One region of the Pseudomonas sp. 37 R 15 genome, then DNA from elsewhere that is predicted to be linked to it. Evidence: predicted binding sites of a transcription regulator. Region 1 holds the regulator's gene; each other region holds the start of a gene.

Evidence for each region. The regulator sigma-54, encoded in region 1, starts transcription at its own class of promoters, with help from an activator protein. The targets are predictions, from matches to a motif close to ANTGGCATNNANNTTGCTNT.
Region 2: BFQ04_RS05130 (circularly permuted type 2 ATP-grasp protein) is a predicted target of sigma-54. The motif match lies at 4,469-4,488, and genes of this name have one in related genera.
Region 3: flgB (flagellar basal body rod protein FlgB) is a predicted target of sigma-54. The motif match lies at 2,197-2,216, and genes of this name have one in related genera.
Region 4: glnA (glutamate--ammonia ligase) is a predicted target of sigma-54. The motif match lies at 3,492-3,511, and genes of this name have one in related genera.

What each region holds. Positions count from the first base shown of each region.
Region 1 covers NZ_CVTV01000049.1:79,316-87,181, reverse strand. The annotation lists gene BFQ04_RS15810 (ATP-binding cassette domain-containing protein) at 1-595, opposite strand, end outside; gene BFQ04_RS15805 (KpsF/GutQ family sugar-phosphate isomerase) at 906-1,880, shown strand; gene BFQ04_RS15800 (KdsC family phosphatase) at 1,881-2,405, shown strand; gene lptC (LPS export ABC transporter periplasmic protein LptC) at 2,414-2,986, shown strand; gene lptA (lipopolysaccharide transport periplasmic protein LptA) at 2,973-3,506, shown strand; gene lptB (LPS export ABC transporter ATP-binding protein) at 3,506-4,231, shown strand; gene BFQ04_RS15780 (RNA polymerase factor sigma-54) at 4,416-5,909, shown strand; gene hpf (ribosome hibernation-promoting factor, HPF/YfiA family) at 5,985-6,290, shown strand; gene ptsN (PTS IIA-like nitrogen regulatory protein PtsN) at 6,300-6,764, shown strand; gene rapZ (RNase adapter RapZ) at 6,767-7,624, shown strand; gene BFQ04_RS15760 (HPr family phosphocarrier protein) at 7,641-7,866, shown strand, end outside.
Region 2 covers NZ_CVTV01000018.1:279,889-287,754, forward strand. The annotation lists gene BFQ04_RS05115 (acetyl-CoA C-acetyltransferase) at 1-499, opposite strand, end outside; gene BFQ04_RS05120 (c-type cytochrome) at 1,147-1,953, shown strand; gene BFQ04_RS05125 (transglutaminase family protein) at 2,081-2,884, opposite strand; gene BFQ04_RS05130 (circularly permuted type 2 ATP-grasp protein) at 2,923-4,332, opposite strand; gene BFQ04_RS05135 (ribonuclease E inhibitor RraB) at 4,785-5,126, opposite strand; gene BFQ04_RS05140 (hypothetical protein) at 5,338-5,598, opposite strand; gene BFQ04_RS05145 (START domain-containing protein) at 5,678-6,283, opposite strand; gene BFQ04_RS05150 (YkgJ family cysteine cluster protein) at 6,325-6,579, opposite strand; gene BFQ04_RS05155 (translation initiation factor 2) at 6,739-7,230, opposite strand; gene BFQ04_RS05160 (aminotransferase-like domain-containing protein) at 7,324-7,866, opposite strand, start outside.
Region 3 covers NZ_CVTV01000040.1:42,545-50,410, reverse strand. The annotation lists gene flgA (flagellar basal body P-ring formation chaperone FlgA) at 1-67, opposite strand, end outside; gene BFQ04_RS12345 (chemotaxis protein CheV) at 143-1,075, shown strand; gene cheR (protein-glutamate O-methyltransferase CheR) at 1,119-1,946, shown strand; gene flgB (flagellar basal body rod protein FlgB) at 2,259-2,666, shown strand; gene flgC (flagellar basal body rod protein FlgC) at 2,670-3,113, shown strand; gene flgD (flagellar hook assembly protein FlgD) at 3,130-3,849, shown strand; gene flgE (flagellar hook protein FlgE) at 3,881-5,191, shown strand; gene BFQ04_RS12315 (hypothetical protein) at 5,365-6,414, shown strand; gene BFQ04_RS12310 (ribonucleoside-diphosphate reductase subunit alpha) at 6,517-7,866, opposite strand, start outside.
Region 4 covers NZ_CVTV01000020.1:271,965-279,830, forward strand. The annotation lists gene glnL (nitrogen regulation protein NR(II)) at 1-844, opposite strand, end outside; gene BFQ04_RS06475 (chorismate mutase) at 1,209-1,745, opposite strand; gene glnA (glutamate--ammonia ligase) at 1,986-3,392, opposite strand; gene thiI (tRNA uracil 4-sulfurtransferase ThiI) at 3,726-5,180, shown strand; gene typA (translational GTPase TypA) at 5,320-7,140, shown strand; gene BFQ04_RS06495 (YkgJ family cysteine cluster protein) at 7,334-7,768, opposite strand.

The DNA.
Region 1 (7,866 bases):
TGCTGGTGATGCCCAGTGCGTCGTTGAGCAGGCGGATCAGGCGCACCAGCACGCCCATGGCGATCGGGTCCTGGCCCACGAAAGGCTCGTCATACATGAGGATCTGCGGGTCCAGTGCGATGGCGCGCGCCAGGGCGACGCGGCGCTTCATGCCGCCGGACAATTCGTCAGGCATCAGGTCGATAGCCCCGCGAAGCCCTACGGCCTGCAGTTTGAGCAGCACAATGTCACGAATCATCTCATCGGACAGCTGGGTATGCACCCGCAGCGGGAACGCCACGTTTTCGAACACATCGAGGTCGGTGAACAGCGCGCCGCTCTGGAACAGAACCCCCATGTGCTTGCGCGCATCGAACAGATCGCTGCGCGACAATGTCGGCAGGTTCTGGCCGTTGACCCATACTTCGCCGGCACTGGGGCGCAATTGCATGCCCATCAGGCGCAGCAAGGTGGTCTTGCCGCAACCGGAAGGCCCCATGATGCCCGTGACTTTTCCGCGAGGAATGCGAATATCGACGTTATTGAAGATGCTGCGCGTACCGCGCTTGAAGGAAAGGCCCTTCAGCTCGACCGCGTAGGCGTTATCGGCACTCATCTAATCTCCTTGGGATGCAGCCTTTCACTCAGACACCATGTATGCGACTTTCGTTTACCGCGGATGCGCAAATGTTTGCGCCATGGGTTGGGCGGACCGAACTGGCCGCGAACTATATCACTGCTGGTACAGCGCCCCCAAGGCCGGAACAGTGCTTGTTCAGATTCAGGACAGCGAAAAAAACGCAGCGGGTTGTGATATTGCGACGAATCCGCAAGACCTTCGGAATAAAGCCTGACGAACTTGCGTGAGGGAATTGATCATTACCGCTATAATCGCCGACTTTTCGTCAGGCTATACGATTTCAGACATGAGCCAATCCAGCGACCTTATTCAGTCCGCACAACGCACCATCCGCCTCGAGCTGGAAGCCGTAGAAGGTTTGCTGGCCCATATCGACGCAGATTTCGTACGCGCCTGCGAGATGATTCTGGCCAGCAAGGGCCGCGTTGTCGTGGTTGGCATGGGCAAATCCGGCCACATCGGCAACAAGATCGCCGCCACCCTGGCAAGCACCGGGACCACCGCTTTTTTCGTGCATCCGGCCGAAGCCAGCCACGGCGACATGGGCATGATCACCAAGGATGATGTGATTCTGGCGCTGTCCAATTCCGGCACCACCAACGAAATCGTGACCCTGTTGCCGTTGATCAAGCGCCTGGGCATCCAGATGATCAGCCTCACCGGCAACCCGGAATCGACCCTGGCCAAGGCCGCCGACGTCAACCTCAACGTGCACGTGGCCCACGAGGCCTGCCCCTTGAACCTGGCACCGACTTCCTCCACCACCGCCGCACTGGTCATGGGCGATGCCCTGGCGGTGGCGCTGCTGGAGGCCCGTGGGTTTACCGCAGAAGACTTCGCATTTTCCCATCCAGGCGGTGCCCTCGGCCGTCGCTTGCTGCTGAAAGTTGAAAATGTCATGCATTCGGGCGCAGAACTTCCAAGCGTTCCACGCGGTACCCTGCTCAGGGACGCGCTGATGGAAATGACCCGCAAGGGCCTGGGCATGACGGCAATCCTGGAGATCGACGGACGCCTGGCCGGGATATTCACCGACGGTGATCTGCGCCGCACCCTGGACCGCACCATTGATATTCACACCGCGACCATCGACGCGGTGATGACACCTCACGGCAAGACCGCCCGCGCTGAAATGCTCGCGGCTGAAGCGCTGAAAATCATGGAAGACCATCGGATCGGTGCGTTGATCGTCGTCGATAACGATGATCGTCCGATCGGAGCCCTTAACCTTGGCGACTTGCTGCGCGCAGGAGTGATGTAAATGACCAGCGATCTGTTGCAACGCGGTAAAAACATCAAGCTGGCGATTTTCGACGTTGACGGCGTGCTGACCGACGGCCGCCTGTATTTCCTCGAAGACGGCAGCGAATTCAAGACATTCAATACGCTCGACGGCCAGGGCATCAAGATGTTGATGGCCGCAGGCGTGCAGACCGCGATTATCAGTGGTCGAAAGACACCCGTTGTGGAACGCCGCGCACAAAACCTGGGGATTGCTCACCTGTATCAGGGCCGCGAGGATAAACTGGTGGTGCTGGACGAGCTTCTTGGCCAACTCAACCTAAGCTATGAACAGGTCGCCTATCTGGGTGACGACCTGCCCGACCTGCCGGTGATCCGCCGTGTAGGCCTGGGCATGGCCGTCGCCAATGCCGCAGCGTTTGTGCGTGAACATGCCCATGGCATTACCACGGCCCGTGGCGGCGAGGGTGCCGCCCGCGAGTTCTGCGAATTGATCCTGCGTGCCCAGGGCAGTCTTGAAGCGGCCCACGCCGCCTACCTATAGAGCCTTATATGCTGAGCAAAAAGATTCGCAACTTCCTGTTATTCGGGGTCATCGCCGCGCTGTTCCTCGCGGTGGGCTACTGGAATATCAGCCCGGAGCGCTTTCTCGACAAACCTGTCGTGCAGGTTGATGAAAGCATCATCGATAACTTCGCCACCAACACCCACACCGTGCAGTTCCTGCCCGATGGCAAGGTGCAGTACGTGCTGGCCTCCGACAAGGTCGAGCGCTTGAAGGCCTCGGAAGTCAGCCTGCTGACCAATCCGGACCTGAACCTCTACCGTGGCACCGAACTGCCGTGGCATGTCACCAGCCTGCGTGGCGAGGTCAATCCGGACGGCACCCAGATCGAACTGATCGACTCGGTGCGCGTCGCACGTACAGACGCGCAGAAGCGTGACACCATCATTACCAGCAGTCGCATGACGGTATTCCCACAACAGCAATATGCGCAGACCGAGCAAGACGTTAGAATCGACGGCGCTGGCGGTGTATCGACTGGCAAGGGAATGAAAGCGTATTTGAAAGAAAGCAGGATACACCTGCTATCGAACGTAAGAGGACAGTATGAGGCTCGTTAAAACCCTCCCTATTTTGCTCGGTCTGGGCGCAGCACTGGGAAGCGTGAGCGCCTGGGCTCTGCCGAACGATAGCCAGCAACCGATCCACATCTCGGCTGACGATGCGCAGCTGGATGACAAACAAGGCGTCGCGACCTACACCGGTGGCGTCATCATCACCCAGGGCTCGATGAAGATCACCGGCAACACGGTGACCCTGACCCGCACCCAGGCCGGCGATATCGATGTCGTGACCTCGGTGGGCAACCTGGCTTACTTCGAACAGAAGCAAAAGGCAGAAGACCCAGGCCCGATGAAAGGCTATGGCAAGACCATTCAATACCATGCCCAGCAAAATCGCATCGTATTGATTGACCAGGCCAAGGTACTCAGCGCCGACGGTAACTCTACCGAAGGCGAGAAAATCGTCTACAACACCAAGACCCAGGTCGCCCAGGCCGGTCGCGCCAACGGCAACAAGGTCACCGCGCCGCGCCCACGTATCGACATGGTCATCCAGCCGAAGAAGAAGGCCGAGTAATGGCAACCCTGAAAGCCCAGCATCTGGCCAAGGCCTATAAAAGCCGCCAGGTGGTACGCGATGTGAGCCTGTCTATCGACAGCGGCCAGATCGTCGGCTTGCTCGGCCCCAACGGCGCCGGCAAGACCACCTGCTTCTATATGATCGTCGGGCTGGTCCAGGCGGACCAGGGACGCGTATTGATCGACGACCTGGACGTCAGCCACCAGCCCATGCACGGCCGTGCGCGCGCAGGTATCGGCTATCTTCCGCAGGAGGCGTCGATCTTCCGCAAACTGTCGGTAGCCGACAACATCATGGCGATCCTCGAGACCCGCAAGGAACTCGACCGCGACGGCCGCCGCAAGGAGCTGGAAAGCCTGCTGCAGGAATTCCACATCAACCACATTCGCGACAACCTCGGCATGAGCCTGTCCGGTGGTGAGCGTCGTCGTGTGGAGATCGCCCGCGCCCTGGCCACCGCGCCGAAATTCATCCTGTTGGACGAACCGTTTGCCGGTGTCGATCCGATCTCGGTGGGCGATATCAAGCAGATCATCCATCACCTGAAGGCCAAGGGCATTGGTGTGTTGATCACCGACCACAACGTGCGTGAAACCCTGGATATCTGCGAAACCGCTTACATCGTCAACGATGGGCAACTGATCGCCGAAGGTGATTCCGCGACGATCCTGGCCAACGAACTGGTGAAAGAAGTTTATCTGGGTCACGAGTTCCGCCTGTAGACACGGTGATATCGGGCCATTGGTGAGAGTGCGAGCGAGTCAATGAAAACCTCGGTTTTTTTATTGTTACCGCGCTCTAGGCAAAGGCCCTGATTTCAGGCATATAATTTGCTTATGTTTGGCGCTCGCGCGCCCTGTCGTGGATGGCGCATTGCGCCGGCGAATAAGGTGTTAAGCCCCTGCCATGAAACCATCGCTAGTCCTGAGAATGGGCCAGCAGCTGACGATGACACCGCAGCTGCAACAGGCCATCCGCCTGCTCCAATTGTCGACCCTGGACCTGCAACAGGAAATCCAGGAGGCCCTGGAGTCCAATCCGATGCTCGAACGCCAGGAAGAAGGCGACGACTTCGACAACACAGACCCTTTGGCCGACAACATCGAGCAAAAGCCCAATCCCGACGTACAGGAACCGTCCTATCAGGAAACCGCCCCGACGGTGGACAACCTCGAGGACGGCGAATGGAACGAACGCATTCCCAACGAGCTTCCCGTGGATACCGCCTGGGAAGACGTCTACCAGACCAGCGCCAGCAGCCTGCCCAGCAATGATGATGACGAATGGGACTTCACCACCCGTACGTCCGTCGGCGAGAGCCTGCAGAGTCACCTGCTGTGGCAACTGAACCTGGCGCCGATGTCCGACACCGATCGACTGATCGCCGTCACCCTGATCGATTGCATCAATAACCAGGGTTACCTGGACGAGACGCTGGAAGAAATTCTTGAGGCGTTCGACCCGGAGCTGGATATCGAGCTGGACGAGATCGAAGCCGTCCTGCACCGCATCCAGCAATTCGAGCCCGCCGGGATTGGCGCCCGTACGCTCAGCGAGTGCCTGTTGCTGCAACTGCGCCAACTGCCGGCCAAGACACCCTGGCTCGCTGAAGCCAAGCGCCTGGTCAGCGATTACATCGACCTGCTGGGCAGCCGCGATTACAGCCAGCTGATGCGTCGCATGAAGCTCAAGGAAGACGAACTGCGCCAGGTCATCGAACTGGTCCAGAGCCTCAACCCTCGCCCGGGCTCGCAGATCGAGTCCAGCGAAGCCGAGTATGTCGTGCCTGATGTGATCGTGCGCAAGGACAACGAGCGCTGGCTGGTGGAATTGAACCAGGAGTCGGTGCCACGCCTGCGGGTAAACCCGCAATACGCCGGTTTCGTGCGCCGCGCCGATACCAGCGCCGACAACACCTTCATGCGCAACCAGTTGCAGGAAGCGCGCTGGTTCATCAAGAGCCTGCAAAGCCGCAACGAAACCCTGATGAAAGTCGCCACCCAGATCGTCGAGCACCAGCGCGGCTTTCTGGAATATGGTGACGAAGCCATGAAACCGCTGGTACTGCATGACATCGCCGAGGCGGTCGGCATGCACGAATCGACGATTTCGCGGGTGACCACGCAAAAATTCATGCATACCCCACGGGGTATTTATGAGCTGAAATACTTTTTCTCCAGCCACGTAAGCACCTCCGAAGGCGGCGAATGCTCGTCCACGGCGATCCGCGCGATCATCAAAAAACTGGTTGCCGCGGAAAATCAGAAAAAGCCGTTGAGTGACAGCAAGATCGCTGGTTTACTGGAGGCACAAGGCATTCAGGTCGCCCGTCGAACCGTCGCCAAGTATCGCGAGTCCCTTGGGATCGCGCCTTCCAGCGAGCGTAAGCGTTTGATGTGACGGGCGGGGCACAGCGTTCCAGTGGCGGGTATTCCTACCCGCCGCTTTATGCACTGGCAACGAAGGAGAAGCTGTATGCAAGTCAACATCAGTGGACACCATGTAGAAGTCACCCCTCCAATGCGCGAATACGTCGAACAGAAGCTGAAGAAGCTTGAAGGACATTTCGACAAGATCACCAACGTGCAGGTCATCATGAAGGTCGATAAGCTTCAGCAGAAAATCGAAGCGACCCTGCAGATACCCGGTGGCGAAGTGGTTGCTAATGCCGAGCATGAAGACATGTATGCATCGATCGACTTGCTCACCGACAAGCTTGACCGCCAACTCAAAAAGCATAAGGAAAAGAATCTGCACCTGATGCAAGGTACAGGTCGTTAACCCTCCCCCATGATCCAACTTCAAACTATCCTGACCCCCGGCCGTTCCCTCGTGAACGTGCCGGGCGGCAGCAAGAAGAAAGCCCTCGAACAAATTGCCAACCTGATCAGCAGCCAAGTGCCTGAACTGGAAATGCAAGATGTCTTCGAGGCGTTGATCGCCCGTGAAAAACTCGGCTCGACCGGTTTTGGCAACGGCATCGCCATCCCCCACTGCCGCCTCAAAGGCTGCGAAACACCGGTCAGTGCTTTGCTGCACCTGGATCACCCTATCGATTTCGATGCCATCGACGGCGCCCCGGTCGACCTGCTGTTCGTTCTGCTGGTCCCACAAGCAGCCACCGATGCACACCTGGAACTGCTCCGGCAGATTGCTAGCATGCTCGACCGCAAGGAAGTGCGCGATAAATTGCGCAGCGCCAGCAGTAACGAAGCGCTGTATCAGGTCGTTCTGGATGAGCAAAACGGGCAGTAATCATGCGTTTGATCATCGTCAGCGGCCGTTCCGGCTCGGGTAAGAGCACTGCTCTTAACGTTCTTGAAGACAGCGGCTTCTATTGCATCGACAACCTGCCCGCCGGCTTGCTGCCGGAATTGGCGGAACGCGCCCTGATCCACACCGAACTGGCGCAACCGTTGGTCGCCGTGTCGATCGACGCCCGCAATCTACCCAGCCACCTCTCACGGTTTCCCGAACTGCTCGAGGAGGTGCGCGCCAAACATATTCATTGCGACGTGCTGTACCTGGACGCCGACGAAGAAACCCTGCTCAAGCGGTTCTCCGAAACCCGTCGCCGCCACCCGCTCAGCAGCGCCAACCGTTCCCTGGCCGAAGCCATCGAGGACGAGACCAAACTGCTGGGGCCGATCATCGATCTGGCCGACCTCAAGATCAACACCACCAACCTGAACCTGTACCAACTGCGCGATGCGATCAAGCTGCGATTGCTGAACCAGCCGGAGCCTGGCACGGCGTTTCTGGTCGAGTCGTTTGGCTTCAAGCGCGGCATGCCGGTGGATGCCGACCTGGTGTTCGACGTGCGCTGCCTGCCCAACCCGTATTGGAAACCGGAGTTGCGCGATCAGTCCGGGCTTGACCAGCCCGTGATCGACTACCTGGCGGCACAACCGGATGTGGAAGAGATGTTCCAGGATATCTCCACCTACCTGCTCAAATGGCTGCCGCGCTTTGCTGCAAGCAACCGCGCCTATGTCACCATTGCCATCGGCTGCACCGGCGGCCACCACCGCTCTGTCTACCTGACGGAGCGACTGGGCCAGGTGCTGCAACAAACCCTCAAGAACGTCCAGGTTCGCCACCGCGACCTTAGCTGAAAGGAACACCATAGCGATGCCGGCTCGGGAAATTGAAATCATCAACAAGCTGGGCTTGCATGCCCGCGCATCAGCCAAGTTTGTCGGTGTCGCCGGGCAGTTCCCCTGCCAGATCCGCGCCGGGCGTACCCCTGACTCGATGGTCGACGGCAAGAGCATCATGGCGATGATGATGCTCGCCGCAGGCAAGGGCACTAAAATCCATCTGAAAACCGAGGGTGAACAAGAGCAGGAAGCGATGG
Region 2 (7,866 bases), on a different contig from region 1:
CCACGTCCTGGCGGGTGAAGCCTTCCAGGGTAGCGATCAGGTCGGCACCAATTCCCTGAGGCGTGAAGTGACTGTGCAGGTTGGTTTGCGGGTCAAGTACCCAGGCGCCACCGTCACTGCCCATCGGCACGCGGGACATGGATTCGACGCCGCCGACCACTACCAGGTCTTCAAAACCGGAGCGTACTTTCATCGCCCCCAGGTTTACGGCCTCCAGGCCCGAGGCGCAGAAGCGGTTGATCTGCACACCGGCGACGCTGACGTCCCAGTCCGCGACCAGCGCGGCAGTCTTGGCGATATCGGCGCCCTGATCGCCCACCGGGGTGACGCACCCGAGGACGATGTCATCCACCTGGCGGGTGTCGAGGTCGCTACGCTGCGCCAGTGCGGTGAGCAGGCCGGCGACCAGGTTCACCGGCTTGACGCTGTGCAGCGCGCCGTCGGCCTTGCCCTTGCCACGGGGCGTGCGTATCGCATCAAAGATCAAAGCTTGGGTCATGATGTCCTCGAACCACAATGGGCGTATGCCCTTACCTTAGGCCCGATTGACACGGTTTCAATGACGGATGCGCTCAATGCTTTTGACCCCCTCGCTCGGACGAACGGTAGGCAGCTATGGGAAACCCCGGGTTAATCGTTTTAGCTGTCTAGCCTTGGGGTTGGCGCCAGGATGGCACTAGGCCTCATGCCGTTTTAAGCAGGAAACGTAATGAGTTGATATGAAATGGATCTATGCGCCGAAGAACGAGGGCTCTAAGGTGGAATCTGTAAGAAGCTGCTGCCGGGTTTTGCTGGAGCGGCTGTAAGAAAAGTGTCACGCCAGATCGCGATACTGAATTAACCGGCACGCATTTGACGCTCAGGAATAACAACAAAAGGCAGTCAGCCATGTTCAAACATTCGAAAGTACGTCAGGCGGGACTTATTCTGTTCGCCACCACACTGATTCTGATCTTGCCCAATTTAACCAAGGTTATCGGGTGACGACGCACGCTACCTGTTGCGTGCACCCACAGCATCGGGACTGCAGCTTTTGGCAGCACCTGCCGGGACAATGCGTATAGCGGTCCCGCTGCGGGGGCTGTCTTTTTGCGTGCGGATTTGAGGTATCGTGCCTCTCTCGCCACTTCGAACCCGGGCTTCCCCTTGAAATTGATCCTCGCCTTTGTTGCCGTGCTGCTGGCCTTGCCCGCGTGGGCGGCGCAATTGACCGTTGAACTGGACCACGCCAGCAAGACCTGGCAGACCACGGACCTGCTCAAACACCCCGACGCGCAGACGGTGCAGATTGTCGATGATGTTTCCTACAAGCGCACCATGACCTATCGCGCAGTGCCCCTGGCGGCGCTACTGCCGGGCCTGACACCTGGCAGCCATCTGCAAGCGGTCGCCCTTGACGGTTTTGCCGCCGAACTGGCCGCCGCGCCGCTGTTGGAAAAAAACGGCGCCCGCGCCTGGCTCGCGGTGGAAGACCCGGCCCACCCCTGGCCCGCCCTGGCGCAAGGCAAACCGAGCGCCGGGCCGTTTTATCTGGTGTGGACCGACCCGCAGGCAGGGCGTGTCAGCCCGGAGCAGTGGCCGTTCCAGATTTCCAGGATCAAGCAATTACAGACGGTCGCCGAGCGTTTCCCCGCACTGTTACCCGACCCTGAGTTGCCGGCGGATGACCCGGTCAATCAAGGCTTTGCGCTGTTTCAGAAGAACTGTCTGGCCTGCCATCGCCTGAACGGTGCCGGTGATGCACAAGTGGGGCCGGATCTGAATATTCCCTACAACCCCACCGAGTATTTCAGCGGCGATTTCCTCAAGCGTTACATTCGTGACCCACAAAGTCTGAGGCACTGGCCGCAGGCGAAGATGCCGGCGATTGCGACCAGCGTGTTGCCGGACACCGAGTTGGATCTGCTGGTGGCGTACTTGCAGCATATGGCGGGGCGCAAGCAGAAGCCTTGAGGCTTACACAGATCACATGTGGAGGGGGCAAACCCTAATACCCGTTGTAGGAGCGAGCTTGCTCGCTCCTACAGACGGTATCAGGGCAAGCCCCTCCCACATTGGAATTGCATTATCAGGTCTCTGATTATTGCTGTTGAACCGAAATCAACGGGGTCGGCGCCACAAACACCTTGGCATGCATCTGCTCATGCCCGCCCCCACGGCGCATGCCGCGCACCGGGCAGGCGTCCAGATAGTCCAGGCCCACGGCCAGCTTCAAGTGCCGCTCCGGCCGGGCCAACTGGTTGGTCACATCGAAACTGTACCAGGCGTCGTCCAGCCAGGCTTCGGCCCAGGCATGGCTGGCCAGGTGCGTGCTGTCTTCGGTGTACAAATAGCCTGATACATATCGCGCCGCAATGCCCAGGCTGCGCGCGCAGGCCAGGAACGCATGGGTATGGTCCTGGCAGACGCCCGCGTGGCCGGCGAAGGCTTCGGCCGCGCAGGTGTCGACTTGGGTGGCGCCCGGCGTGTAGCGCATCGATTGGTTCAAGGCCTGCATCAGGTCGATCAAGGCCGTGCGGTCGCGCCGCTGATGGCAGTGCTGCCGGGCAAAACTGCGCAGGGCTTCGTCGGGCTCGGTCAGGCGCGTGCAGCGCAGGAACGGGAAGGCCGATTGGCTCTCGTGTTCGGCCTCGAGCAGCTCGTCGATATCCACCTGGCCACGGGCGCCGATAATGATGGAGTCGTGAGGTTCGTCCAGCGTCAGCACATGCAGAATATTGCCGAACGGGTCCAGTTGCGCCCGCACAGGGCGCGGCAGGTCGAGCTGCCAGCTGAGCACGTGCTGGCGCTCGCTGTCGTGGGGCGTCAGGCGCAGATACTGAATGCTGGCGCGCACCTGATCTTCGTAGTGGTAGGTGGTTTCGTGGCTGATGGAGAGTCTCATGCCGCCTCCAGGTGGGAACAGTTTTTAAGCAACACAGATCAATCCTCGACCACCCAGGTGTCTTTGGTGCCGCCGCCCTGGGACGAGTTGACCACCAGCGAACCTTCGCGCAGCGCCACGCGGGTCAGGCCACCGGGCACTACGCGGGTTTCCTTGCCGGACAGCACGAACGGGCGCAGGTCGATATGCCGTGGGGCGATGCCGTTTTCAACAAACGTCGGGCAGGTGGACAAACACAGGGTGGGTTGGGCGATGTAGGCGTGGGGCTTGGCCTTGATGCGTGCGCGGAAGGCTTCGATTTCCACCGCCGTGGACGCCGGGCCCACCAGCATGCCGTAGCCGCCGGAGCCTTGGGTTTCCTTGACCACCAACTCGGGCAAGTTGGCCAGGACGTGGGACAATTCGTCGGGCTTACGGCATTGAAACGTCGGAACGTTCTGCAGGATCGGTTCTTCATCCAGGTAAAAACGGATCATCTCGGTGACGAAGGGGTAGACCGATTTGTCATCCGCCACCCCGGTGCCGATGGCATTGGCCAGCACGACATTGCCCGAGCGGTAGGCGGCCAGCAGGCCCGGCACGCCGAGCATCGAGGCCGGGTTGAAGGCCAGCGGGTCGAGAAATGCATCGTCGAGACGGCGGTAGATCACGTCCACCCCTTTGGGCCCGTCGGTGGTGCGCATGAACACGCGATCATCGCGCACGAACAAATCGGCGCCTTCGACCAACTCCACGCCCATTTCCCTGGCGAGGAAGGCATGCTCGAAAAACGCGCTGTTGAAGCGCCCCGGGGTCAGCACCACCACGCTGGGGTTATCCAGGGGGCTGGCGCTTTTCAGGGTGTCGAGCAACAGGTTGGGGTAATGATCAATCGGCGCGATACGCTGGGCCGCGAACAGCTCCGGGAACAGGCGCATCATCATCTTGCGGTCTTCGAGCATGTAGCTGACGCCGCTCGGCGTACGCAAGTTGTCTTCCAGTACGTAGTACGTGCCGTCGCCATCGCGAACGAGGTCGACCCCGGAGACGTGGGCATACAGATCACGGTGCAGGTCCAGGCCCTGCATCGCCAACTGGTATTGCTCGTTGGCCAGTACCTGTTCGGCGGGAATGATCCCGGCCTTGATGATGCGTTGTTCGTGGTACAGGTCGGCGAGGAACATGTTCAGCGCCTTGACCCGCTGGATACAGCCGCGCTCGACCGTTCGCCATTCGCTCGCCGGGATGCTGCGGGGGATGGTGTCGAAGGGAATCAAGCGCTCGGTCCCCTGCTCGTCCCCATACAGCGTGAACGTGATCCCTGCACGATGGAACAGCAAGTCAGCCTCGCGCCGACGCTGGGCCAGCAGTTCAGCAGGGGTGTCGGCCAACCAGCGGGCGAACAAGCGGTAATGAGGCCGGACCTGCCCTGCTCCATCGTACATTTCATCGTAATAAGTGCGAATCATGCCGTACTCCTTGTCACCCGGACGCAAGGACCTTCGCAAGGCCCGTGCCAGCGGCATAAACACTTAAAAATCAGAAAGCTGCACTACTAGGGAATTTTCACTGCACCGTCCTGGTGCGCGGCATGACCGGAGCCTGGACGCACGCTTCATGGCAATGCGACCTCTGACTATCAACAGCATAGTCAGAGTTGATTTCACTGCCCGCCTACACCTGCGGATAATCGTCTCCATCAGCTGAAAAGGACATGTCCTACAGCTAAACCCTCTGCACAGCCAGTACCGTGTCAACTCGTGTATTGATCAGCTCCTCGATCTTCCCTTTCAGCCACCCTATTCGGGTGGCTTTTTTTTGGGTGCACGCACAGCGCGATGCAAGTGCCGAACACTTACGGCAGCCCAAACAAAATCGGCCGACCCAAAGGTCAGCCGATGCGCTGTGTTGCTCATAAACGCTACATGGGTAACCCACGCACCTCCTGCTTGACGCCCCAGCCTTCGATGATCCCGCCAAGCGGCTCTACCACTGCCTCAAAGTCCTGCTCGAAGTCTCCTATACCGTCGTAGGTTGCAGACATGATTTTGCTCAGTTCCAGGTACCAGGCACCGTCGTCGCGTGCACTGACCTGGGCGTTCAGCGATTCTCCACGAAATCGACCCGCAGCCCTGCGCGCCCGTTCTTCATCAGGAAAAATGGCGTAGAACTCGATGGGGTGAAAGCGTGAGAAGTCGAAGCCGCCTTCTTTCATGCGACGCAGAACGTTGGTGCTGATGTCTTCTTGATAGGCTGTGCTCATGAAACGTCCTCCTCAGACTGATGGATAGACTTTCCGTGCTTCCTGAAGCCCGCGCGCTACTGGCGCGGGTACCACGGCAATGACGACCGCAGGAAAACAAGCATGTAGCTGACAAGACCAGACCTTAGCGATTGATTCGCTGATCTCGATTGCAGAGTAGCGCGAAGCTACCAGCTGCACCAGAGGCGCAAGGATGGCGTATAGGGAATATTCAGGCGGCGGGTTCGACCTTGAGGTCTTTGATACCATTTTGGTCGTGCAAGCTCTTGACCGTCGGCTCGGGAACACGATCGGCAAGATCGTTGAGGTCCAACTTTTCCAATACCGGCGACACGCGTACCCGCACCATCTGTGCAGCCTCTTCCAGCGTCGGCTCATGATCGCAGTCAAATTGCTCGACTACCGGCTCACCACGGTCATTGATGAAAGAAATGTTCCACTTCGGCATCGGTGCCTCCTCGATAAAACCCATGTGTGGGCTCACATCTATCTGGACCTTGAGGGTTTACCAAACGTTCCACTCAAGACAGGAGGCACAGGATTCGCCGCGTTTACTTCTCGGCGTGTTCCTTCAGGGCTTTCAAGGTGTTGAACGGCGCGTCCACCACAAACTTGTTGGCCAACCACGATGGCACGCTGCCGCCTGGCTCGGTGTGCACCTGGTAGGTCACTTCGGTTTCGTTGGCGCTTTTGGGCACCAGCGTCCAGGCACCTTCCACCTGGGCGACTCGAACATAGCCTTTTTCTTCGGGCTTGTAGGTCGGTACGCCTTCCAGTTTGCGGGTGACGGCGCCGTCAGCGGACTTGGTGGTAGTGACATGGATATACGAATCACGGTCCGTCACCGGGAACGGCGCCTTGAACTGGGTGTAGGTCCAGGCCTCATCGCCTTTCTTGTCGACGAGCTTTTGCGATTTGCACTCATGAATCCACTTGCAGGCGCCCGCTACATCCTCCTGCAGCGCAACAATCTTCGCCAAGGGCGCCTTGATCACCGTCACCCCGCGATAGGCCTTGTACTTGGAACCGGCCACTTCACTCAGGGATACCTTGATCCCGTCCTCGTCCTTGGCCACTTGCCAATCCTCGGCCTGGGCGGCGCCAGCGAACATCATTGTAAAACCGCAGACCACAGCCATTCGTTTCAGCGAACCCATCGATGTATTCCTTATTGTTGAAGTTCCGATAGTAAAGCCCATCAAGCCGCCGTCATCTGCTCCCACCAGCCGATCAAGCGGATCGCGTCGGTCTGGTCGGTGCCGCAGACGTCGATATCTGCCTTGAAATCGCTGCACACCGCCGGCCGCTCCGGTTGACCGAACAACTGGCACAGTTGTTCGACCGACAAGTGCAGGCAGCGAACGCCGGCAGGTTTGCCCTGGGGCATTCCCGGCAGCGGCGAACTGATGGAGGGAGCGATGCAGCAGGCGCCACAGCCTTCACGGCATTTCATGACCAGCAGGTCCTCGACGACTCAATGGGATGGCCGGGCTAGAGTACGCCCTTAAACAGCCGTTTTAAAATGGTCCAACAGGGGTTTTTCGCACAAAACCAAGGTGACTGACCAGTCTGCGACAGATGGTCGGGGCCGTGGGTCACTGGGATAGAACGTTTATTGCTTGAATTCGAAATCCAGCGCGGCACCTTCCACATCACGCCGTTCTTCGTTGCGCAATTGCAGCTTCATCTCGTTGCTGAGCAAGCGGCCATTGATTTGAAACGCGCTGTTGTCGGAAGGTTTGTCACCGAACATGGGCGGCAATAACGGCACGCTCTTGGGTTTGGGCATGGTGCCGATGGGTTGCAACAGCCTGACCATGTCCGATGGCAGGGAAAGGTCCAACTGTGCCGGTGGCAGTTTGGTCTGGGCGACTTCACGAGCGGACTTGGACTTGCTCGCAATCGGTGCGCGCTTTTTTGACTTGGCGGTTTTTTTCTTCGTCTGTGGCGCTTTCTTTACCGCTGCCGGTTTTTGCGCAGCAGCATTCTGCTCGGCGCTTGCGCCAGGCTGGGATTGCTTGACGGGCGACGCCGCCAGCGCAGTGCCAACGTTGCATAGGCTTAACAAGCCAACCATCCAGACAGCGCGAAAAATAGAGTTCATATCGCCAACAGCATTAACGGCAGAAGGCCATATGCTCGCTTGTTGTGCGGGGCATGACAAGCACGCAGATCAATCTTGTCCCCATTGCCCCGCTCAAAAGCCCGCCGCCGTCTCCTGGCACAACTGGCTGGCAAGCATGCCCAGGGTCATCAGCGCACGCTCTGCCTCGCGGTTCCACGGGGTGCCGCAATTGAGCCGGATACAGTGGTTGAACTGCTCCGTATTACTGAAAATCAGCCCCGGCGCGATACTGATGCCCTGTTGCAGGGCGCGCACGTGCAGTTCCTGGGTATTGACCCTTCCTGGCAAACTGACCCACAAAATAAAGCCGCCGGTCGGGCGTGTCATCTGTGTGCCTTCGGGGAAATACTGCTGCACCGCCAGTTGAAAAGCGCTGAGGTTCTTGCGGTATTCCTGGCGGATGTAACGCAGGTGCCGGTCGTAACCGCCATTCTCCAGGTAAGCGGCAACGCCCATCTGGGTGACGCTGCACGCGGAATGGGTGCTGAACATCTGCAAACGCTGGATTTCCTGCTGGTACTTGCCGGCAATCATCCAGCCGATGCGCACGCCGGGGGACAAGGTCTTGGAAAAACTCGAGCAATAGATCACCCGGTCAAGACGGTCATAGGCTTT
Region 3 (7,866 bases), on a different contig from region 1:
CGGCGCAGAGCAATCTGCGATACTTTGAGCGGCAAGCGCGTCGGGAAACTGTCGTTTTAATATCCATAGCCAACCAAATAGCAAAGCTCGTGCCGTTTAGTGTTGGGTACGCATCGTACCTCTGGGATTTAGGAGTCTGGGCATGGCAGGTGTAATGGATTCAGTAAACCAGCGCACGCAGCTGGTAGGGCAGAATCGCCTGGAGTTGTTGCTTTTTCGCCTGGACGGCAAGCAGCTGTACGGCATCAACGTGTTTAAAGTGCGTGAAGTGCTGCAGTGTCCCAAGCTGACGATCATGCCCAAGTCCAGTCCGGTGGTGTGCGGCGTGGCCAATATCCGCGGCGCGACCATCCCCATTCTTGACTTGGCAATGGCCACCGGCTCCGCCGGTTTGCAGGACCGCCAGAGCCCGTTCGTGATCATTACCGAGTACAACACCAAGACCCAGGGGTTTCTGGTGCGCTCGGTGGAACGTATCGTCAATATGAACTGGGAAGAGATTCATCCGCCGCCCAAGGGCACCGGGCGCGATCATTACCTGACGGCGGTGACGCGGGTGGATAACCAGTTGGTGGAAATCATCGACGTGGAGAAAATCCTCGCCGAAGTCGCGCCCACCTCGGAAACGATTTCCGTCGGGGTAGTGGATGCCGAGACGGCACACAAGGCGGTATCCCTGCGCGTGTTGACCGTGGATGACTCCTCTGTCGCGCGCAAGCAGGTCACGCGTTGCCTGCAAACCGTCGGCGTGGACGTGGTAGCCCTCAATGACGGTCGCCAAGCCCTGGATTACCTGCGCAAGTTGGTGGACGAGGGCAAGAAGCCGGAAGAAGAATTCCTGATGATGATTTCCGACATTGAAATGCCGGAAATGGACGGATACACCCTCACGGCGGAAATACGCAACGATCCACGCATGCAAAAATTGCACATCATCCTGCATACTTCGTTGTCGGGGGTATTCAATCAGGCCATGGTCAAGAAGGTCGGTGCAGATGACTTTCTGGCCAAATTCCGGCCTGATGACCTCGCATCCCGGGTAGTCGACCGGATCAAGGCAGCAGATCACGGCTAGGGGCATTTCTCCTGGCGGTCACACGATTTAAGAGGCGGTACCATTGTCTACGGGTAATTTGGATTTCGAACAGTTCCGGGTCTTCCTGGAAAAAGCCTGTGGCATATTGCTTGGTGAAAACAAGCAGTACCTGGTATCCAGCCGTCTCAACAAGCTGATGGAACAGCAGGGCATAAAATCCCTGGGTGAGTTGGTTCAGCGGATCCAGGGGCAGCCGCGCAGCGGGCTCAAGGAGATGGTGGTCGATGCCATGACCACCAACGAAACGTTATGGTTTCGCGATACCTACCCCTTTGAGGTGCTCAAGAACAAAGTGCTGCCGGAAGCCATCAAGGCCAGCCCGGGTCAGCGCCTGCGTATCTGGTCGGCGGCATGCTCCTCGGGACAGGAACCCTATTCGATCTCCATGTCCATCGACGAGTTCGAGCGGACCAACATGGGCCAGCTGAAAGCCGGCGCGCAAATTGTGGCGACGGACCTGTCCGGCAGTATGCTCACCAACTGCAAGACCGGTGAGTACGACAGCCTGGCCCTGGGCCGAGGCCTGTCCCAGGAACGCTTGCAGCGCTACTTTGACCCGAAAGGGGCAGGGCGCTGGGCGATCAAGGCGCCGATCAAGAGCCGCGTCGAGTTCCGCTCGTTCAACTTGCTCGACAGCTACGCCAGCCTGGGCAAGTTCGACATGGTGTTCTGCCGCAACGTGCTGATTTACTTCTCGGCCGAAGTGAAGAAGGACATCCTCTTGCGCATCCATGGCACGCTCAAGCGCGGCGGGTATCTATTCCTCGGCGCTTCGGAAGCCTTGAACGGCTTGCCGGATCACTACCAGATGGTGCAGTGCAGCCCGGGAATCATCTACCAGGCCAAATAACAACGTTTACCCGGTAAAAAATGTGGGAGGGGGCTTGCCCCCGATGGCGGTGGGTCAGTCAGCTATTCATGACATGACACACCGCTATCGGGAGCAAGCCCCCTCCCACATTTGTTTCGCGGCAATTTCAACGGTAGCGGCAATCCTTCCATTGCCGCTTTACTGGCGCCACGCGGAAAGCACTTGCCGCTTTTCTGGCATTGCCGCCGGCAAATCCCCTGCGAGCCCTTGATATACGGGGCTTGGTTACATTGGCATGCACCTTGCTATAACCCTGCTAACGAACAGCAGGTCAGCCAAAAGGTTTCCGCCATGAGCATCAGCTTCGATAAAGCGCTCGGTATCCACGAACAAGCCCTGGGCTTCCGCGCCCAGCGTGCCGAAGTCCTGGCCAACAACATTGCCAACGCCGACACCCCGAACTACAAGGCTCGGGATCTGGATTTCTCCGCCGTGCTCGCCGCACAGCAGGATAAAACCAAAAACGGCACCTTCGCCTTGAACATGACCAACAGCCGTCATATCGAAGCGCAAGGCTTGAGCAGTGGTGATGAGTCGCTGCGGTATCGCACGCCGATGCAGCCGTCGATCGACCAGAACACCGTCGATGCTCAACTGGAACAATCGAACTACGCCGAGAACTCGGTGAACTTCCAGGCCAGCTTCACCCTGCTCAACAGCAAATTCAAAGGGCTGATGTCAGCCCTGCGTGGAGAATAAGCCATGTCCCTGTCCAGTGTTTTCAATATTGCCGGCAGTGGCATGAGCGCGCAGACCACGCGTTTGAACACCGTCGCCAGTAACATCGCCAACGCCGAGACCGTGTCTTCGAGCATTGACCAGACTTACCGCGCCCGTCATCCGGTGTTCGCCACCATGTTCCAGGGCGGCCAGAGCGGCGGCAGTGATTCGCTGTTCCAGAACCAGGATGCCGCCGGGCAAGGCGTGCAGGTGCTGGGTGTGGTCGAAGACCAGAGCAACCTCGAAGCGCGTTACGAGCCGAACCATCCGGCTGCGAACGAAAAGGGTTATGTCTACTACCCCAACGTCAACGTGGTCGAGGAGATGGCCGACATGATTTCCGCCAGTCGTTCGTTCCAGACCAACGCGGAAATGATGAACACCGCCAAAACCATGATGCAGAAGGTCCTGACCCTGGGTCAGTGATAAGGGGCGCCGAATAATGGCCATCGTTGATACGTCGAACAACACGGCAGTCCAGGACCTGTTCAACTCCAAGGTCAAGGACGCGTCAAACAATGTAGCGAATGTTTCCAAGGCTGCCACCGGCAACCAGGCATTGGGCAAGGATGCATTCCTGCAACTGCTGGTTACCCAGCTGAAAAACCAGAACCCGTTGTCGCCACAGGATAACGGTGCGTTCGTGGCCCAGTTGGCGCAGTTCAGCAGCCTGGAAGGCATCAACACCCTGAACGACTCGGTAAACAACATATCGAGCAACTTCAGCTCGTCGCAGGCGCTGCAGGCTTCGTCGCTGGTGGGACGTTCGATCATCACCCAGACCGACAAGGCACTGGTCGATACCAGCAAGAGCATGACCGGTTCGGTGGCGGTGACGGCGGCGACGGGCAATGTCTCGATCAAGATCACCGACAAGGACGGCAACGTGGTGCGCACCCTCGATATGGGCGCCCAGAGCGCGGGTTCGTCGGACTTTATCTGGGATGGCAAGAACGACAAAGGTGAAGTTGCTCCAGCCGGCACATACACCTTCGCGGCTTCCACCAAGAACGACAAGGGTGACGCGGTGGCCCTGGCCACTTCGCTGCCGGCAACGGTAACCAGCGTGACGCTGAGCAAGACCGGTGGCGAAATGCTGCTCAACCTTGCAGGCGGCATGGGCAGCGTCAAGCTGTCGCAAATTCAGACTATCGGTACATAGAGCCGGCTAACGACGGCAGAGGGAGAGAAACATGTCTTTTAATATCGGCCTTAGCGGCCTCTATGCGGCCAACAAACAACTGGACGTGACCGGCAACAACATCGCCAACGTTGCGACCACTGGCTTCAAGTCGTCCCGTGCGGAATTCGCGGACATCTACGCGGCGTCCAAACTGGGCACCGGGCAGAACAGCATCGGCAATGGTGTGAACCTGGCGGCGGTGTCGCAGCAATTCACCCAAGGTGACGTGAATGGCAGCGGCGGCATTCTGGACATGGCGATCCAGGGTGGCGGCTTCTTCGTGCAGAAGGGCAGTGACGGTTCGCTGGAATACACCCGCAGCGGTGCGTTCCGTGCCGACAAAGACGGCTACATCACCAACAACACCGGTACCTCGCGCCTGCAAGGTTACGCGGCGGATGATGACGGAAAAATCATCAAGGGCGGCCTGACCGACCTGCAACTGAACCTGACGAACTTGCCGCCCAAGGCCTCCACCAAAGTGGATTCCACCAGTAACCTGAACTCCTCGGAGCCGGTGATCGATCAAACGGCCAAGCCATTCGATCCCACCAAGACCGATACCTTCACCACGCAATACAGCACCACCTTGTACGATTCCCAGGGCAACGCTCACCCGATGGTGCAGTACCTGGTGAAAACCGACGGCAACAAGTGGAATGCCTACACCCTGATCGACGGTCGCAACCCTGACGGTTCTGCCCCGACGGGCACTCCATCGACGCCACCTGTGGCGTCGACCCTGACCTTCGATGGCGCGGGCAAGCTCACCAGCGTGGTGACCGGTGGTGTATCCGATAAGACTCTCACCGTTGCCGGCTGGGTCCCGGGTACGGTGACCAGTGGGGTGTGGAAGGCCAACGGTGCGGATGCCAACCCAGGTGGAATTGCGGTCAACATGGCCAACATTACCCAGTACAACTCGGCCACCTACCGTAACCCTCCGGTGACCGATGGCTATGCCACCGGCCAGATCACCGGCCTGAAGATCGACGGCAGCGGCGTGATGTTCGCCACCTTCAGCAACCAGCAAAGCAAGGCCATCGGCCAGATCTCGCTGGCCAGCTTCAACAACGAACAAGGCCTGCAACCTGCCGGCAGCACCACCTGGAAAGAGACCTTCGCTTCGGGCCAACCGGGTTACGACACCCCGCAAGCCGGTACCCTGGGCTCGATCGTGGCGAACTCCCTGGAGAACTCCAACGTCAACCTGACCAATGAGTTGGTGGACCTGATCAAGGCCCAGAGCAACTACCAGGCCAACGCGAAGACCATCTCCACCCAGAGCACCATCATGCAGACCATCATTCAGATGACCTGATGCGCCGGCGTTCGACAGGAAGCCCCTCTTAAGAGGGGCTTTTTTTTGGGTGTAAGAAAACAGTCTGATGCGTATCAGGTTACTCATTGAAATGCAGGAGAAAGGAACGCGGTATCCCCGTTCTACCACTGATCGGCCAGAACCTGAGAGGTTCACCAATCAAGGGGACGGATATGTGGAGTTCAGGTGTTTTCGGGCCCGGTGTTGCAAACGCAGGGTTTGGGCGGCAGCAGGTGCGTGGGGAGTCGACCCCGGTCACGCCAGGCGCTGAAGTGATCGCGGCCAAGCAGTTGCTGAGCGACATGTTCGATGCGCAGCAAACCGGCAAGACGCAAGCGGTGCAAGACGCGCGCGATAAATTGAACGCGCTGCGCGAGCAACTCGGTGATGAAAAATTCAAAGAGGTTCTTAACGGGCTCATTGACGACGCTGATGACAAGTATCTCGAGTTTCTTCGGCGGTTGTTGAAGGAGTTGTATCCCGATGAAGATGTAACGCCGCCCGCGCCATCACCCACGCCGCCTGGTGGCGGTGGTGGCGGAAGAGGAGGCGGAGGCGGAGGAGTCAGTCCGGGCGGGTTCGGCCCCAGCGAGTCCATGAGTAACAAGCCGATTACCGAAGGCTCAAAGCATTTTCACTACACGCCTGACAAGAGCAATCCTGGGAAAAAACCCGAGAATATCTGGAGTGGTTTCAGCCAAGGACCTGATGGAAACTGCATCACCGTTTCCGCCATAAAGGCCTCAATGATGCAGTTCGGTCAGAAACCCACAGACGTCTTCAAGGACGTCAAGGAGACGAGCAAGGGCTATAACGTCACGATGCGAGATGGTTTCAAGCTCTCACTGACCAAAGATGAGTTGATGCAGGCTGCGACACACGCTCGTTTCCAGGGCGATGACCCAGCGATGATGACAGATGCCAACTTTATGTACGCTGCGAGTGCCAAGCGGGCGCAGATGGAAAACAATGATGGCACCGCCGGTCGCAGTTTCCAGGCTGCGATGGATAGCCTCAATGACGGTGAGTCTCCTCGTGAAGGTCTCGATCGCCTGGGTCTGAAAGGTCACTACAGGCCGGCCACGGATGCCGATCTGAGAAGCAGCAAGGTGGGGACGGTGGAGTACGGCGGTCATTCGATGGCCGTGCTCAACGGTCGAATTGAATTGTGGGGAAAACGCGGCGGTGTGCCTCAGTCGGGCATCGCGACCGTGTTGTTCTAAGTCCCATACCCGTTGTTTTGGACTAAAAAAAGCCCCCGATACACCATGAGTGTATCGGGGGCTTTTCAGCCTTGGGCGGTTAAACCCAGGCGTGGGGTCAGCTTACTGGCAAGCCTCACAATCCGGCTCGTCAATCGCACAAGCCTTCGGCACTGGCGCAGGTCCGGCTGGCGCGGCGAGTACCGAATCATCACCATGGTTGCCGCTGGATACAGCGTTCAGCTTGCCGGTGTTGATGGTCGACTTCTCGGTGCTGGTCGCGGCCAGGGCACGGAGGTAGTAAGTGGTTTTCAGGCCACGGTACCAGGCCATGCGGTAGGTCACGTCCAGCTTCTTGCCCGAAGCGCCGGCAATGTAGAGGTTCAGCGACTGTGCCTGGTCGATCCACTTCTGACGACGGCTGGCAGCGTCAACGATCCACTTGGTATCCACTTCGAAGGCTGTCGCGTAGAGCTCTTTGAGTTCTTGCGGGATGCGTTCGATCTGTTGCACGGAACCGTCGTAGTACTTCAGGTCGTTGATCATGACCGAGTCCCACAGGCCACGGGCCTTCAGGTCGCGGACCAGGTAAGGGTTGATCACGGTGAATTCGCCCGACAGGTTCGATTTCACATACAGGTTCTGGTAGGTCGGTTCGATCGACTGCGACACGCCGGTGATGTTGGCGATGGTCGCGGTCGGTGCGATGGCCATGATGTTGGAGTTACGAATGCCTTTCTGCACACGGGCGCGTACCGGCGCCCAGTCCAGGGATTCGTTCAGGTCAACGTCGATGTACTTCTGGCCACGCTGCTCGATCAGGATCTGTTGGGAGTCCAGCGGCAGGATGCCCTTGGACCACAGCGAACCCTGGAACGTCTCGTAGGCGCCGCGCTCGTCGGCCAGGTCGCAGGAAGCCTGGATCGCGTAGTAGCTGACCGCTTCCATGGACTTGTCGGCGAACTCGACGGCAGCATCGGAACCGTAAGGAATGTGCTGCAGGTACAAGGCGTCCTGGAAGCCCATGATGCCCAGGCCGACCGGACGGTGCTTGAAGTTGGAGTTCTGCGCCTGTGGCACCGAGTAGTAGTTGATGTCGATGACGTTATCGAGCATGCGTACGGCGGTGTTGACAGTGCGTTCCAGCTTGGCGGTGTCCAGCTTGCCGTTGACGATGTGGTTCGGCAGGTTGATCGAGCCCAGGTTGCAGACGGCGATCTCGTCCTTGTTGGTGTTCAAGGTGATCTCGGTGCACAGGTTCGAGCTGTGGACCACGCCTACGTGCTGCTGCGGGCTGCGCAGGTTGCACGGGTCCTTGAAGGTCAGCCATGGGTGGCCGGTTTCGAACAGCATCGACAGCATTTTGCGCCACAGGTCTTTGGCCTGGATGGTCTTGAACAGCTTGATCTTGCCAGGGTACTGGGCCAGGGCTTCGTAGTACTCGTAGCGCTCTTCGAAGGCCTTGCCGGTCAG
Region 4 (7,866 bases), on a different contig from region 1:
CGTGGCCAATGGTGAACTGGCGCAGCGCGCGGGTGCGCAGGCTGATACGGCCCAGGCGCAACTCGTTCTGGCTGCTGATGGCCTGCATGGCGTTGCGCACGATGTTGAGCACCGCCTGGATCATTTGCTCGCGGTCGATCAAGACGTCGGGAATGCTCGGGTCGTAGTCGCGCACCAGGGTGATGCAGCCCTGGCTTTCGGCGTCGACCAGTTGGCAGACGCGCTCCAGCACTTCGTGCACGTTGGTCATGGCCAGGGACGGCAGCTTGTTGGAGCCGAGCATGCGGTCCACCAGGTTACGCAGGCGGTCGGCCTCTTCGATGATGACGTTGGTGTAGTCCTTGAGATGCTCCTCCGGCAGCTCGCGGGCCAGCAACTGCGCCGCGCCGCGAATGCCGCCCAGGGGGTTCTTGATCTCATGGGCCAGGCCACGCACCAGCATCTTGCTGGTTTCCTGCTTGGACAGTTGCGCCTCTTCCTTGGTGATGCGCAGCAGGCGGTCGCGAGGGTGCACTTCGAGCAGCAGCAGGGTGGCGCCATTGCTCAGGATCGGCGTCACCGCATAGTCGACGGTCAGCGTCTGCCCGGTCAGGGCGGTGAGCATCGCTTCGCGCTTGGTGAACGGGTGCGCCTGCTCCACGGCCTGGCGCAACGAGCTCAAGGCTTCGGCCGACTCGGTGAACAATTCGCTGATGAACTGCCCATGGCTGCGCTGGCCACTGATCGCCAGGAGCATCTCCGCCGCGGGGTTCATGTACTCAAGGCGCAAGTCGGCATTGAGCAGGATGGTCGCGGTGGTCAGGTTGTCGAGTAACAAACGGTGCAGTGCATCGCTGATGGTCATCGGGACCTCTTTTGGAGCAAGGCGCAGGCTTGAGGCACACGCTGATACAAGGAAAATGCAAAAAACAAACCAAGGCTCCGAAAAGAAGCGTTAAACCCACGAAATAGGGGGTTGAGGCGCGAAACTGTGGCGTTCTGCCAGCCTGCTCGGGAAGAATCGAACCAAAATGGGCTGTGGCTGCAGTAGGGGTGCAACCTGTCGCACCAATATAGTGCGACTTGGAGCAGGCTGTCAGGGATGGATGCGATCCAAATGTGGGAGGGGGCTTGCCCCCGATAGCAGGGTGTCAGTCAGCCTATCCATCAACTGAACCACTGCCATCAGGGGCAAGCCCCCTCCCACACTTTTAATTGGGTTTACAGGGCTAGCCTTTGTATATGCACAGCTCGGCGGTGGCGCGGATCATCGCCAGTTGGCGCAGCGGGTCATTCAGTGGCTCATGCACCGCCTCGGCGAGCCACTGCGGGCATTGCGAGTCGGTACGCTGCGGGGTGAAGTCGGCCAGTTGTTGCAGCAGGCGTTTTTGCAGTTCATCCAGCTGCGGGCGAATCTGTTTGACCAGGTCAGGGCGCGGATCGTCGGGGGCCTTGCCCTGGAACTGCCAGTCGGACAGGTGGGTGTATTGCACCAGTTTGTTTGCCTCGATCTGCGCTGAGAAAAACTGCTCGGCCGCGGCGGGCTCAAGCTTGTAGCTCGGGGCTTGGGCGATGACGCTGGCGATCACTTCCTGCTCGCGCTTTTTGTCTTCCACAGGCTTGTGGCTGTCCCATTTGCTCAGGGCGACCTGGTCGGCAATCTCCAGGCGCTCGGCGATGCTGTTGAGCAAGGGTTCGAGCGTCGGCGGCGCAGCGCTGGCGGTGACGCTGACAAGCATCAAGGCAAATACGAATCGACATTTCAAAGGAGGTCCCCCTGTAGGAGCGAGCTTGCTCGCGAAGGTCGCTAACGATAACGCGTAAATGTTGAAGAAATGCGGTGTCTTGGAGTTTTTCGCGAGCAAGCTCGCTTCTACAGTGGTCTGGGCACCTCGGTGGTCGGCAAAATGCTCGACCGCCACGCCCCGGCCGGCTAACGCCAGGCAAAAAAAAGACCTCCCGCAGGAGGTCTTTTTCATCACGCCACCTTAAGCAGCGCTACCGGATCAGCAGCTGTAGTACAGCTCGTATTCCAGTGGGTGTACGAAGGTGCGAACCTTGATTTCTTCTTCGCTTTTGAGCTCGATGTAGGCATCGATGAAGTCGTCGCTGAATACGCCGCCCTTGGTCAGGAACGCACGGCCCTTGTCCAGCTCTTCCAGGGCTTCTTTCAGGCTGCCGCACACTTGTGGGATCTCTTTGGCCTCTTCAGGCGGCAGGTCATACAAGTTTTTATCGGCGGCGTCGCCAGGGTGGATCTTGTTCTGGATACCGTCCAGGCCAGCCATGACCAGCGCAGCGAAGGCCAGGTACGGGTTGGCTGCCGGGTCCGGGAAGCGGGCTTCGATACGGCGAGCACGCGGGCTGGACACGTAAGGAATACGGATCGAGGCGGAACGGTTACGGGCCGAGTAAGCCAGCATGACCGGCGCTTCGAAACCTGGCACCAGACGCTTGTAGGAGTTGGTCGACGGGTTGGTGAAGCCGTTCAGGGCCTTACCGTGCTTGATGATGCCGCCGATGAAGTACAGGGCGGTGTCGGACAGGCCGGCATAACCTTCGCCAGCGAAGGTGTTCTTGCCTTCTTTAGCGATGGACAGGTGAACGTGCATACCCGAACCGTTATCGCCGTACAGCGGCTTGGGCATGAAGGTAGCAGTACGGCCGTAGGCATCCGCCACGTTGTGTACGCAGTACTTCAGGGTCTGGACTTCGTCAGCCTTGGCGACCAGGGTGTTGAACTTCACACCGATTTCGTTCTGGCCGGCAGTCGCCACTTCGTGGTGGTGAACTTCGATGACCAGGCCCATCTCTTCCATGGCGTTGCACATGGAGGTACGGATTTCGTGGTCGTGGTCGAATGGCGGAACCGGGAAGTAGCCACCCTTGATACCTGGACGGTGGCCTTTGTTGCCGCCTTCGATGTCCTGGTCGGACATCCACGAGCCTTGTTCGGAGAAGATTTTGAACATGGAACCGGAGATGTCGGACTTGAACTTGACCGAATCGAAGATGAAGAATTCAGGCTCCGGGCCCACGAATACGGTGTCGCCGATACCGGTCGACTTCAGGTATTCCTCGGCACGCTTGGCGATCGCACGTGGGTCGCGGTCGTAGCCTTGCATGGTCGAAGGCTCGATCACGTCGCAGACGATGATCAGGGTTGGGTCTTCGGTGAACGGGTCGAGGACGGCAGTGCTGTCGTCCGGCATCAGGATCATGTCGGAGGCTTCGATGCCTTTCCAGCCAGCGATGGAGGAACCGTCGAACATCTTGCCTTCTTCGAAGAAAGCATCATCCAGCGCGTCGCGAGCCGGCATGGTCACGTGGTGCTGAGTACCTTTGGTGTCCGTGAAGCGCAGATCAATCCATTTAACGTCATGATCTTTGATGAGTTGAACCGACTTCGACATGGTGTCCTCCGGGTGGCTTCGGGCTTGGTAGTGGAGTTAGCCCTTAGAATTTGGGTGATGCCGGCGCGGATACTCCGCCAAGGCAACCTGCCTCACAAGAGAGCAAATTGCATGCCAGTGCGCCAACATGGTCTTTTTGCTTCAAAATGGCCCCTATAACGGTGCAAACGGCCAATGGGCGATAAATAGCGCACCGCAATGTAGCGTTATTTGGCGAAAATGACCTGTTTTGGTGCGCAGCACATGCGATGCATATTAACTGGTTAAACCTTGAGCGATTTCCGCTATAATCCGCGCCCCCCTTTTTCAGCAGGCCCGGCGCGCGCTGTTTCCATGAAATTAATCGTTAAAGTCTTCCCCGAGATCACCATCAAGAGCCGACCGGTACGGATGCGTTTCATCCGTCAGTTGGCCAAGAACATCCGTGCCGTGCTCCGCGATCTGGACCCGGCTGTGGTGGTGAACGGCGTGTGGGACAATCTCGAGCTGGAAACCCGCCTGACCGACGCCAAAGCCTTGAAGGACATGACCGAGCGCCTGAGCTGCATGCCGGGTATCGCGCATTTCCTGCAAGTGGACGAGTACCCGCTGGGCGACTTCGACGACATCACCGAGAAGTGCAAGCTGCACTTCGGTGGTGAGCTTGCCGGCAAGATTTTTTCGGTGCGTTGCAAGCGCGCCGGCAAGCATCCGTTCAGCTCCATGGATGTGGAGAAATACGTCGGCAGCAAGCTGCGTCGCGAATGCGGCGCCGCCGGAATTTCCCTCAAAGCGCCGCAAATTGAAGTGCGCATGGAAATTCGCGACCAACGGTTGTTTGTGATCCACAGCCAGCACGACAGCATCGGCGGCTACCCGCTGGGCGCCCTGGAACAGACTCTGGTGTTGATGTCCGGCGGTTTCGATTCCACGGTCGCGGCCTACCAGATCATGCGGCGCGGCCTGATGAGCCACTTCTGCTTCTTCAACCTGGGCGGTCGTGCACACGAATTGGGCGTGATGGAAGTGGCGCACTTTATCTGGAAGAAGTACGGCAGCTCCCAACGCGTGCTATTTGTAAGCGTGCCGTTCGAGGAAGTGCTGGGCGAAATTCTCGGCAAAGTCGATAACAGTCATATGGGCGTGGTATTGAAGCGTATGATGTTGCGCGCTGCGTCCCGGATCGCCGACCAGTTGCAGATCGATGCGCTGGTGACCGGTGAGGCGATCTCCCAGGTGTCCAGCCAGACGTTGCCGAACCTGTCGTTGATCGACTGCGTGACCGAGAAGCTGGTGCTGCGCCCGCTGATCGCCAGCCACAAGCAGGACATCATCGACCTGGCAGAAGAAATCGGCACCGCCGACTTTGCCAAGCATATGCCCGAGTATTGCGGGGTCATTTCGGTGAACCCCAAGACCCACGCCAAGCGCAACCGCGTGGAGTATGAAGAACAACAGTTCGACATGGCGATTCTGGAGCGTGCGCTCGAGAACGCCAAACTGGTCCCGATCGATCGCGTCATCGACGAGCTGGGCCAGGATGTGCAGATCGAAGAAGTCAGCGAAGCCCTGGCCGGCCAGATCATCGTCGACATCCGTCACCCGGATGCCGCCGAAGACGAGCCGCTGGAGATTCCTGGCGTCGACGTACAAACGCTGCCGTTTTATGCATTGAACGCGCGTTTCAAGGAACTGGATGACAGCCGTCAGTACCTGCTGTATTGCGACAAAGGCGTGATGAGTCGCCTGCATGCCCACCATTTGCTCAGTGAGGGACATGCCAATGTGCGCGTTTATCGACCGAGCTAAGAGCCCGGGGCTGTTTGCCTGTGGCCTGCGTCACCGGCCCCCCGACTCTGCCGTCAAGCTGTAACGGCAAGGCCTGACTCTACTGTTAATCGCTGCCACGACCTGTCAGCACACCGAATCCTCTGATCGAGATACACAAGTGATCGAAAATCTACGTAACATCGCCATCATTGCTCACGTTGACCATGGTAAAACCACCCTGGTAGACAAACTCCTGCGTCAATCCGGCACCCTGGAGCGCAACGAGCTCAACGACGAGCGCGTGATGGACTCCAACGACCAGGAAAAAGAGCGCGGTATTACCATCCTGGCGAAAAACACCGCCATCAACTGGAACGGCTACCACATCAACATCGTGGACACCCCGGGCCACGCCGACTTCGGCGGCGAAGTTGAACGCGTAATGTCGATGGTCGACTCCGTTCTGCTGCTGGTTGACGCTCAAGACGGCCCTATGCCGCAAACCCGTTTCGTGACCAAGAAGGCGTTCGAAGCCGGCCTGCGTCCGATCGTGTGCATCAACAAGGTTGACCGTCCAGGCGCGCGTCCGGACTGGGTTCTGGACCAGATCTTCGACCTGTTCGACAACCTCGGCGCTACCGAAGAACAACTGGATTTCCAGGTTATCTACGCCTCGGCCCTGAACGGCATTGCCGGTCTGGAACACACCGCCATGGCTGAAGACATGACCCCGCTGTACCAGGCCATCGTTGACCACGTTCCACCACCGAAGGTTGATCGTGACGGTCCGTTCCAGATGCAAATCTCGGCACTGGACTACAACAGCTTCCTGGGTGTTATCGGCGTTGGTCGTATCGCGCGTGGCAGCGTCAAGCCGAACACCCCGGTTGTTGCCATCGGCGCCGACGGCAAGAAGCGCAACGGTCGTATCCTGAAGCTGATGGGTCACCACGGCCTGCACCGTATCGACGTTGAAGAAGCCTTCGCCGGCGACATCGTGTGCGTCAGCGGTATGGACTCGCTGTTCATCTCCGACACCCTGTGCCAGCCGGACACCGTCGAGGCGATGAAGCCTCTGACCGTCGACGAGCCAACCGTTTCCATGACCTTCCAGGTAAACGACTCGCCGTTCTGCGGTAAGGAAGGCAAGTTCGTGACCTCCCGTAACATCAAGGAGCGTCTGGACAAAGAGCTGCTGTACAACGTTGCCCTGCGCGTTGAAGAAGGCGACTCGGCCGACAAGTTCAAGGTCTCCGGCCGTGGTGAGCTGCACCTCTCGGTACTGATCGAAACCATGCGTCGCGAAGGCTTCGAAATGGGTGTTGGTCGTCCGGAAGTGATCATCCGTCAGGTTGACGGCGTGAAGCAGGAACCGTTCGAAAACGTCACCATCGACACCCCTGAAGAATCCCAGGGCAAGGTCATGGAAGAGATGGGCCTGCGTAAGGGCGACCTGACCAACATGGTGCCGGATGGCAAAGGCCGTGTACGTCTGGAATACAACATCCCTGCGCGTGGTCTGATCGGTTTCCGTAACCAGTTCCTGACCCTGACCAACGGTGCTGGCATCCTGACCTCGATCTTCGATCGCTACGACACCATGAAGTCCGGCGACATGTCCGGTCGTCAGAACGGTGTTCTGGTATCGGTAGAAACCGGCAAGGCGCTGACCTACTCCCTGGAAACTCTCCAGGCGCGTGGCAAGCTGTTCGTTGAACACGGTCAAGAGATCTACAACGGTCAGATCGTTGGTCTGAACAGCCGTGACAACGACATGGGCGTCAACCCAACCAAAGGCAAGAAGCTCGACAACATGCGTGCTTCGGGTAAAGACGAAACCATCGCTCTGGTTCCACCTGTTCGCTTCACCCTGGAACAGGCCCTGGAATTCATCCAGGACGACGAGCTGTGTGAAGTCACGCCTAAGTCGATCCGCCTGCGTAAGAAGATCCTGGACGAAGGCGAGCGTACCCGCGCTGCCAAGAAAGCCAAGAACTGAGTTAACTCAGGCTGAATGAAAAACGCCCCCGGTCGAAAGGCCGGGGGCGTTTTTTTATGCCTGCTGTTTGTGTGGTGGCTGTGCCGGCCCTATCGGGGGCAAGCCCCCTCCCACACTTGAATGTGTTCACAGATCAAAATGTGGGAGGGGGCTTGCCCCCGATGAGGCCCTCAAGAGCGCCGCAAAACCCGGCTCAGAACTTATCGAGAGTCTTGAAATGGGTCTCGCGCACCACTTCCTTGGGCTTGTACGCGCAATACCCCGGCCGTGGCCCGATCTTGGGGTGATTGCGGCAGGTATCCGGGCGCTTGTCATAAATAGTGCAGAAGCGCGTCTTACGATCCAGGTACAGGCAATCATTGTTGCTCATGCGCTGCAGGGTAAAAATCTCGGATTTGTTGTTGTAGCGCTCGACGATGCCTTCCTTCTGCAAACGCTTGGCGATGTTCTTCGGTGGGTCGCCGCGCTCGAACTCATCGACGATGCCGATGCGGATCAGGTCCTTGATCTTCACTTCGACCGGCAGCGTGCAGCAGCTGGACACGCAGCCCCCGCACATGTGGGCGGAATATTTCTGCCAGGTCTCGAGACGGTCGAGTTCCGCGGCGGCGATCAGTTGAGGCTTCATCGGGGTTCCAAAAGGTGGGGCTGTATCCGGGCGCGCGATCATACCGGGATTGGTGGTTTTTTGAACAATCTTTTCAGGGTTTCTGCGCGAACGGCGAT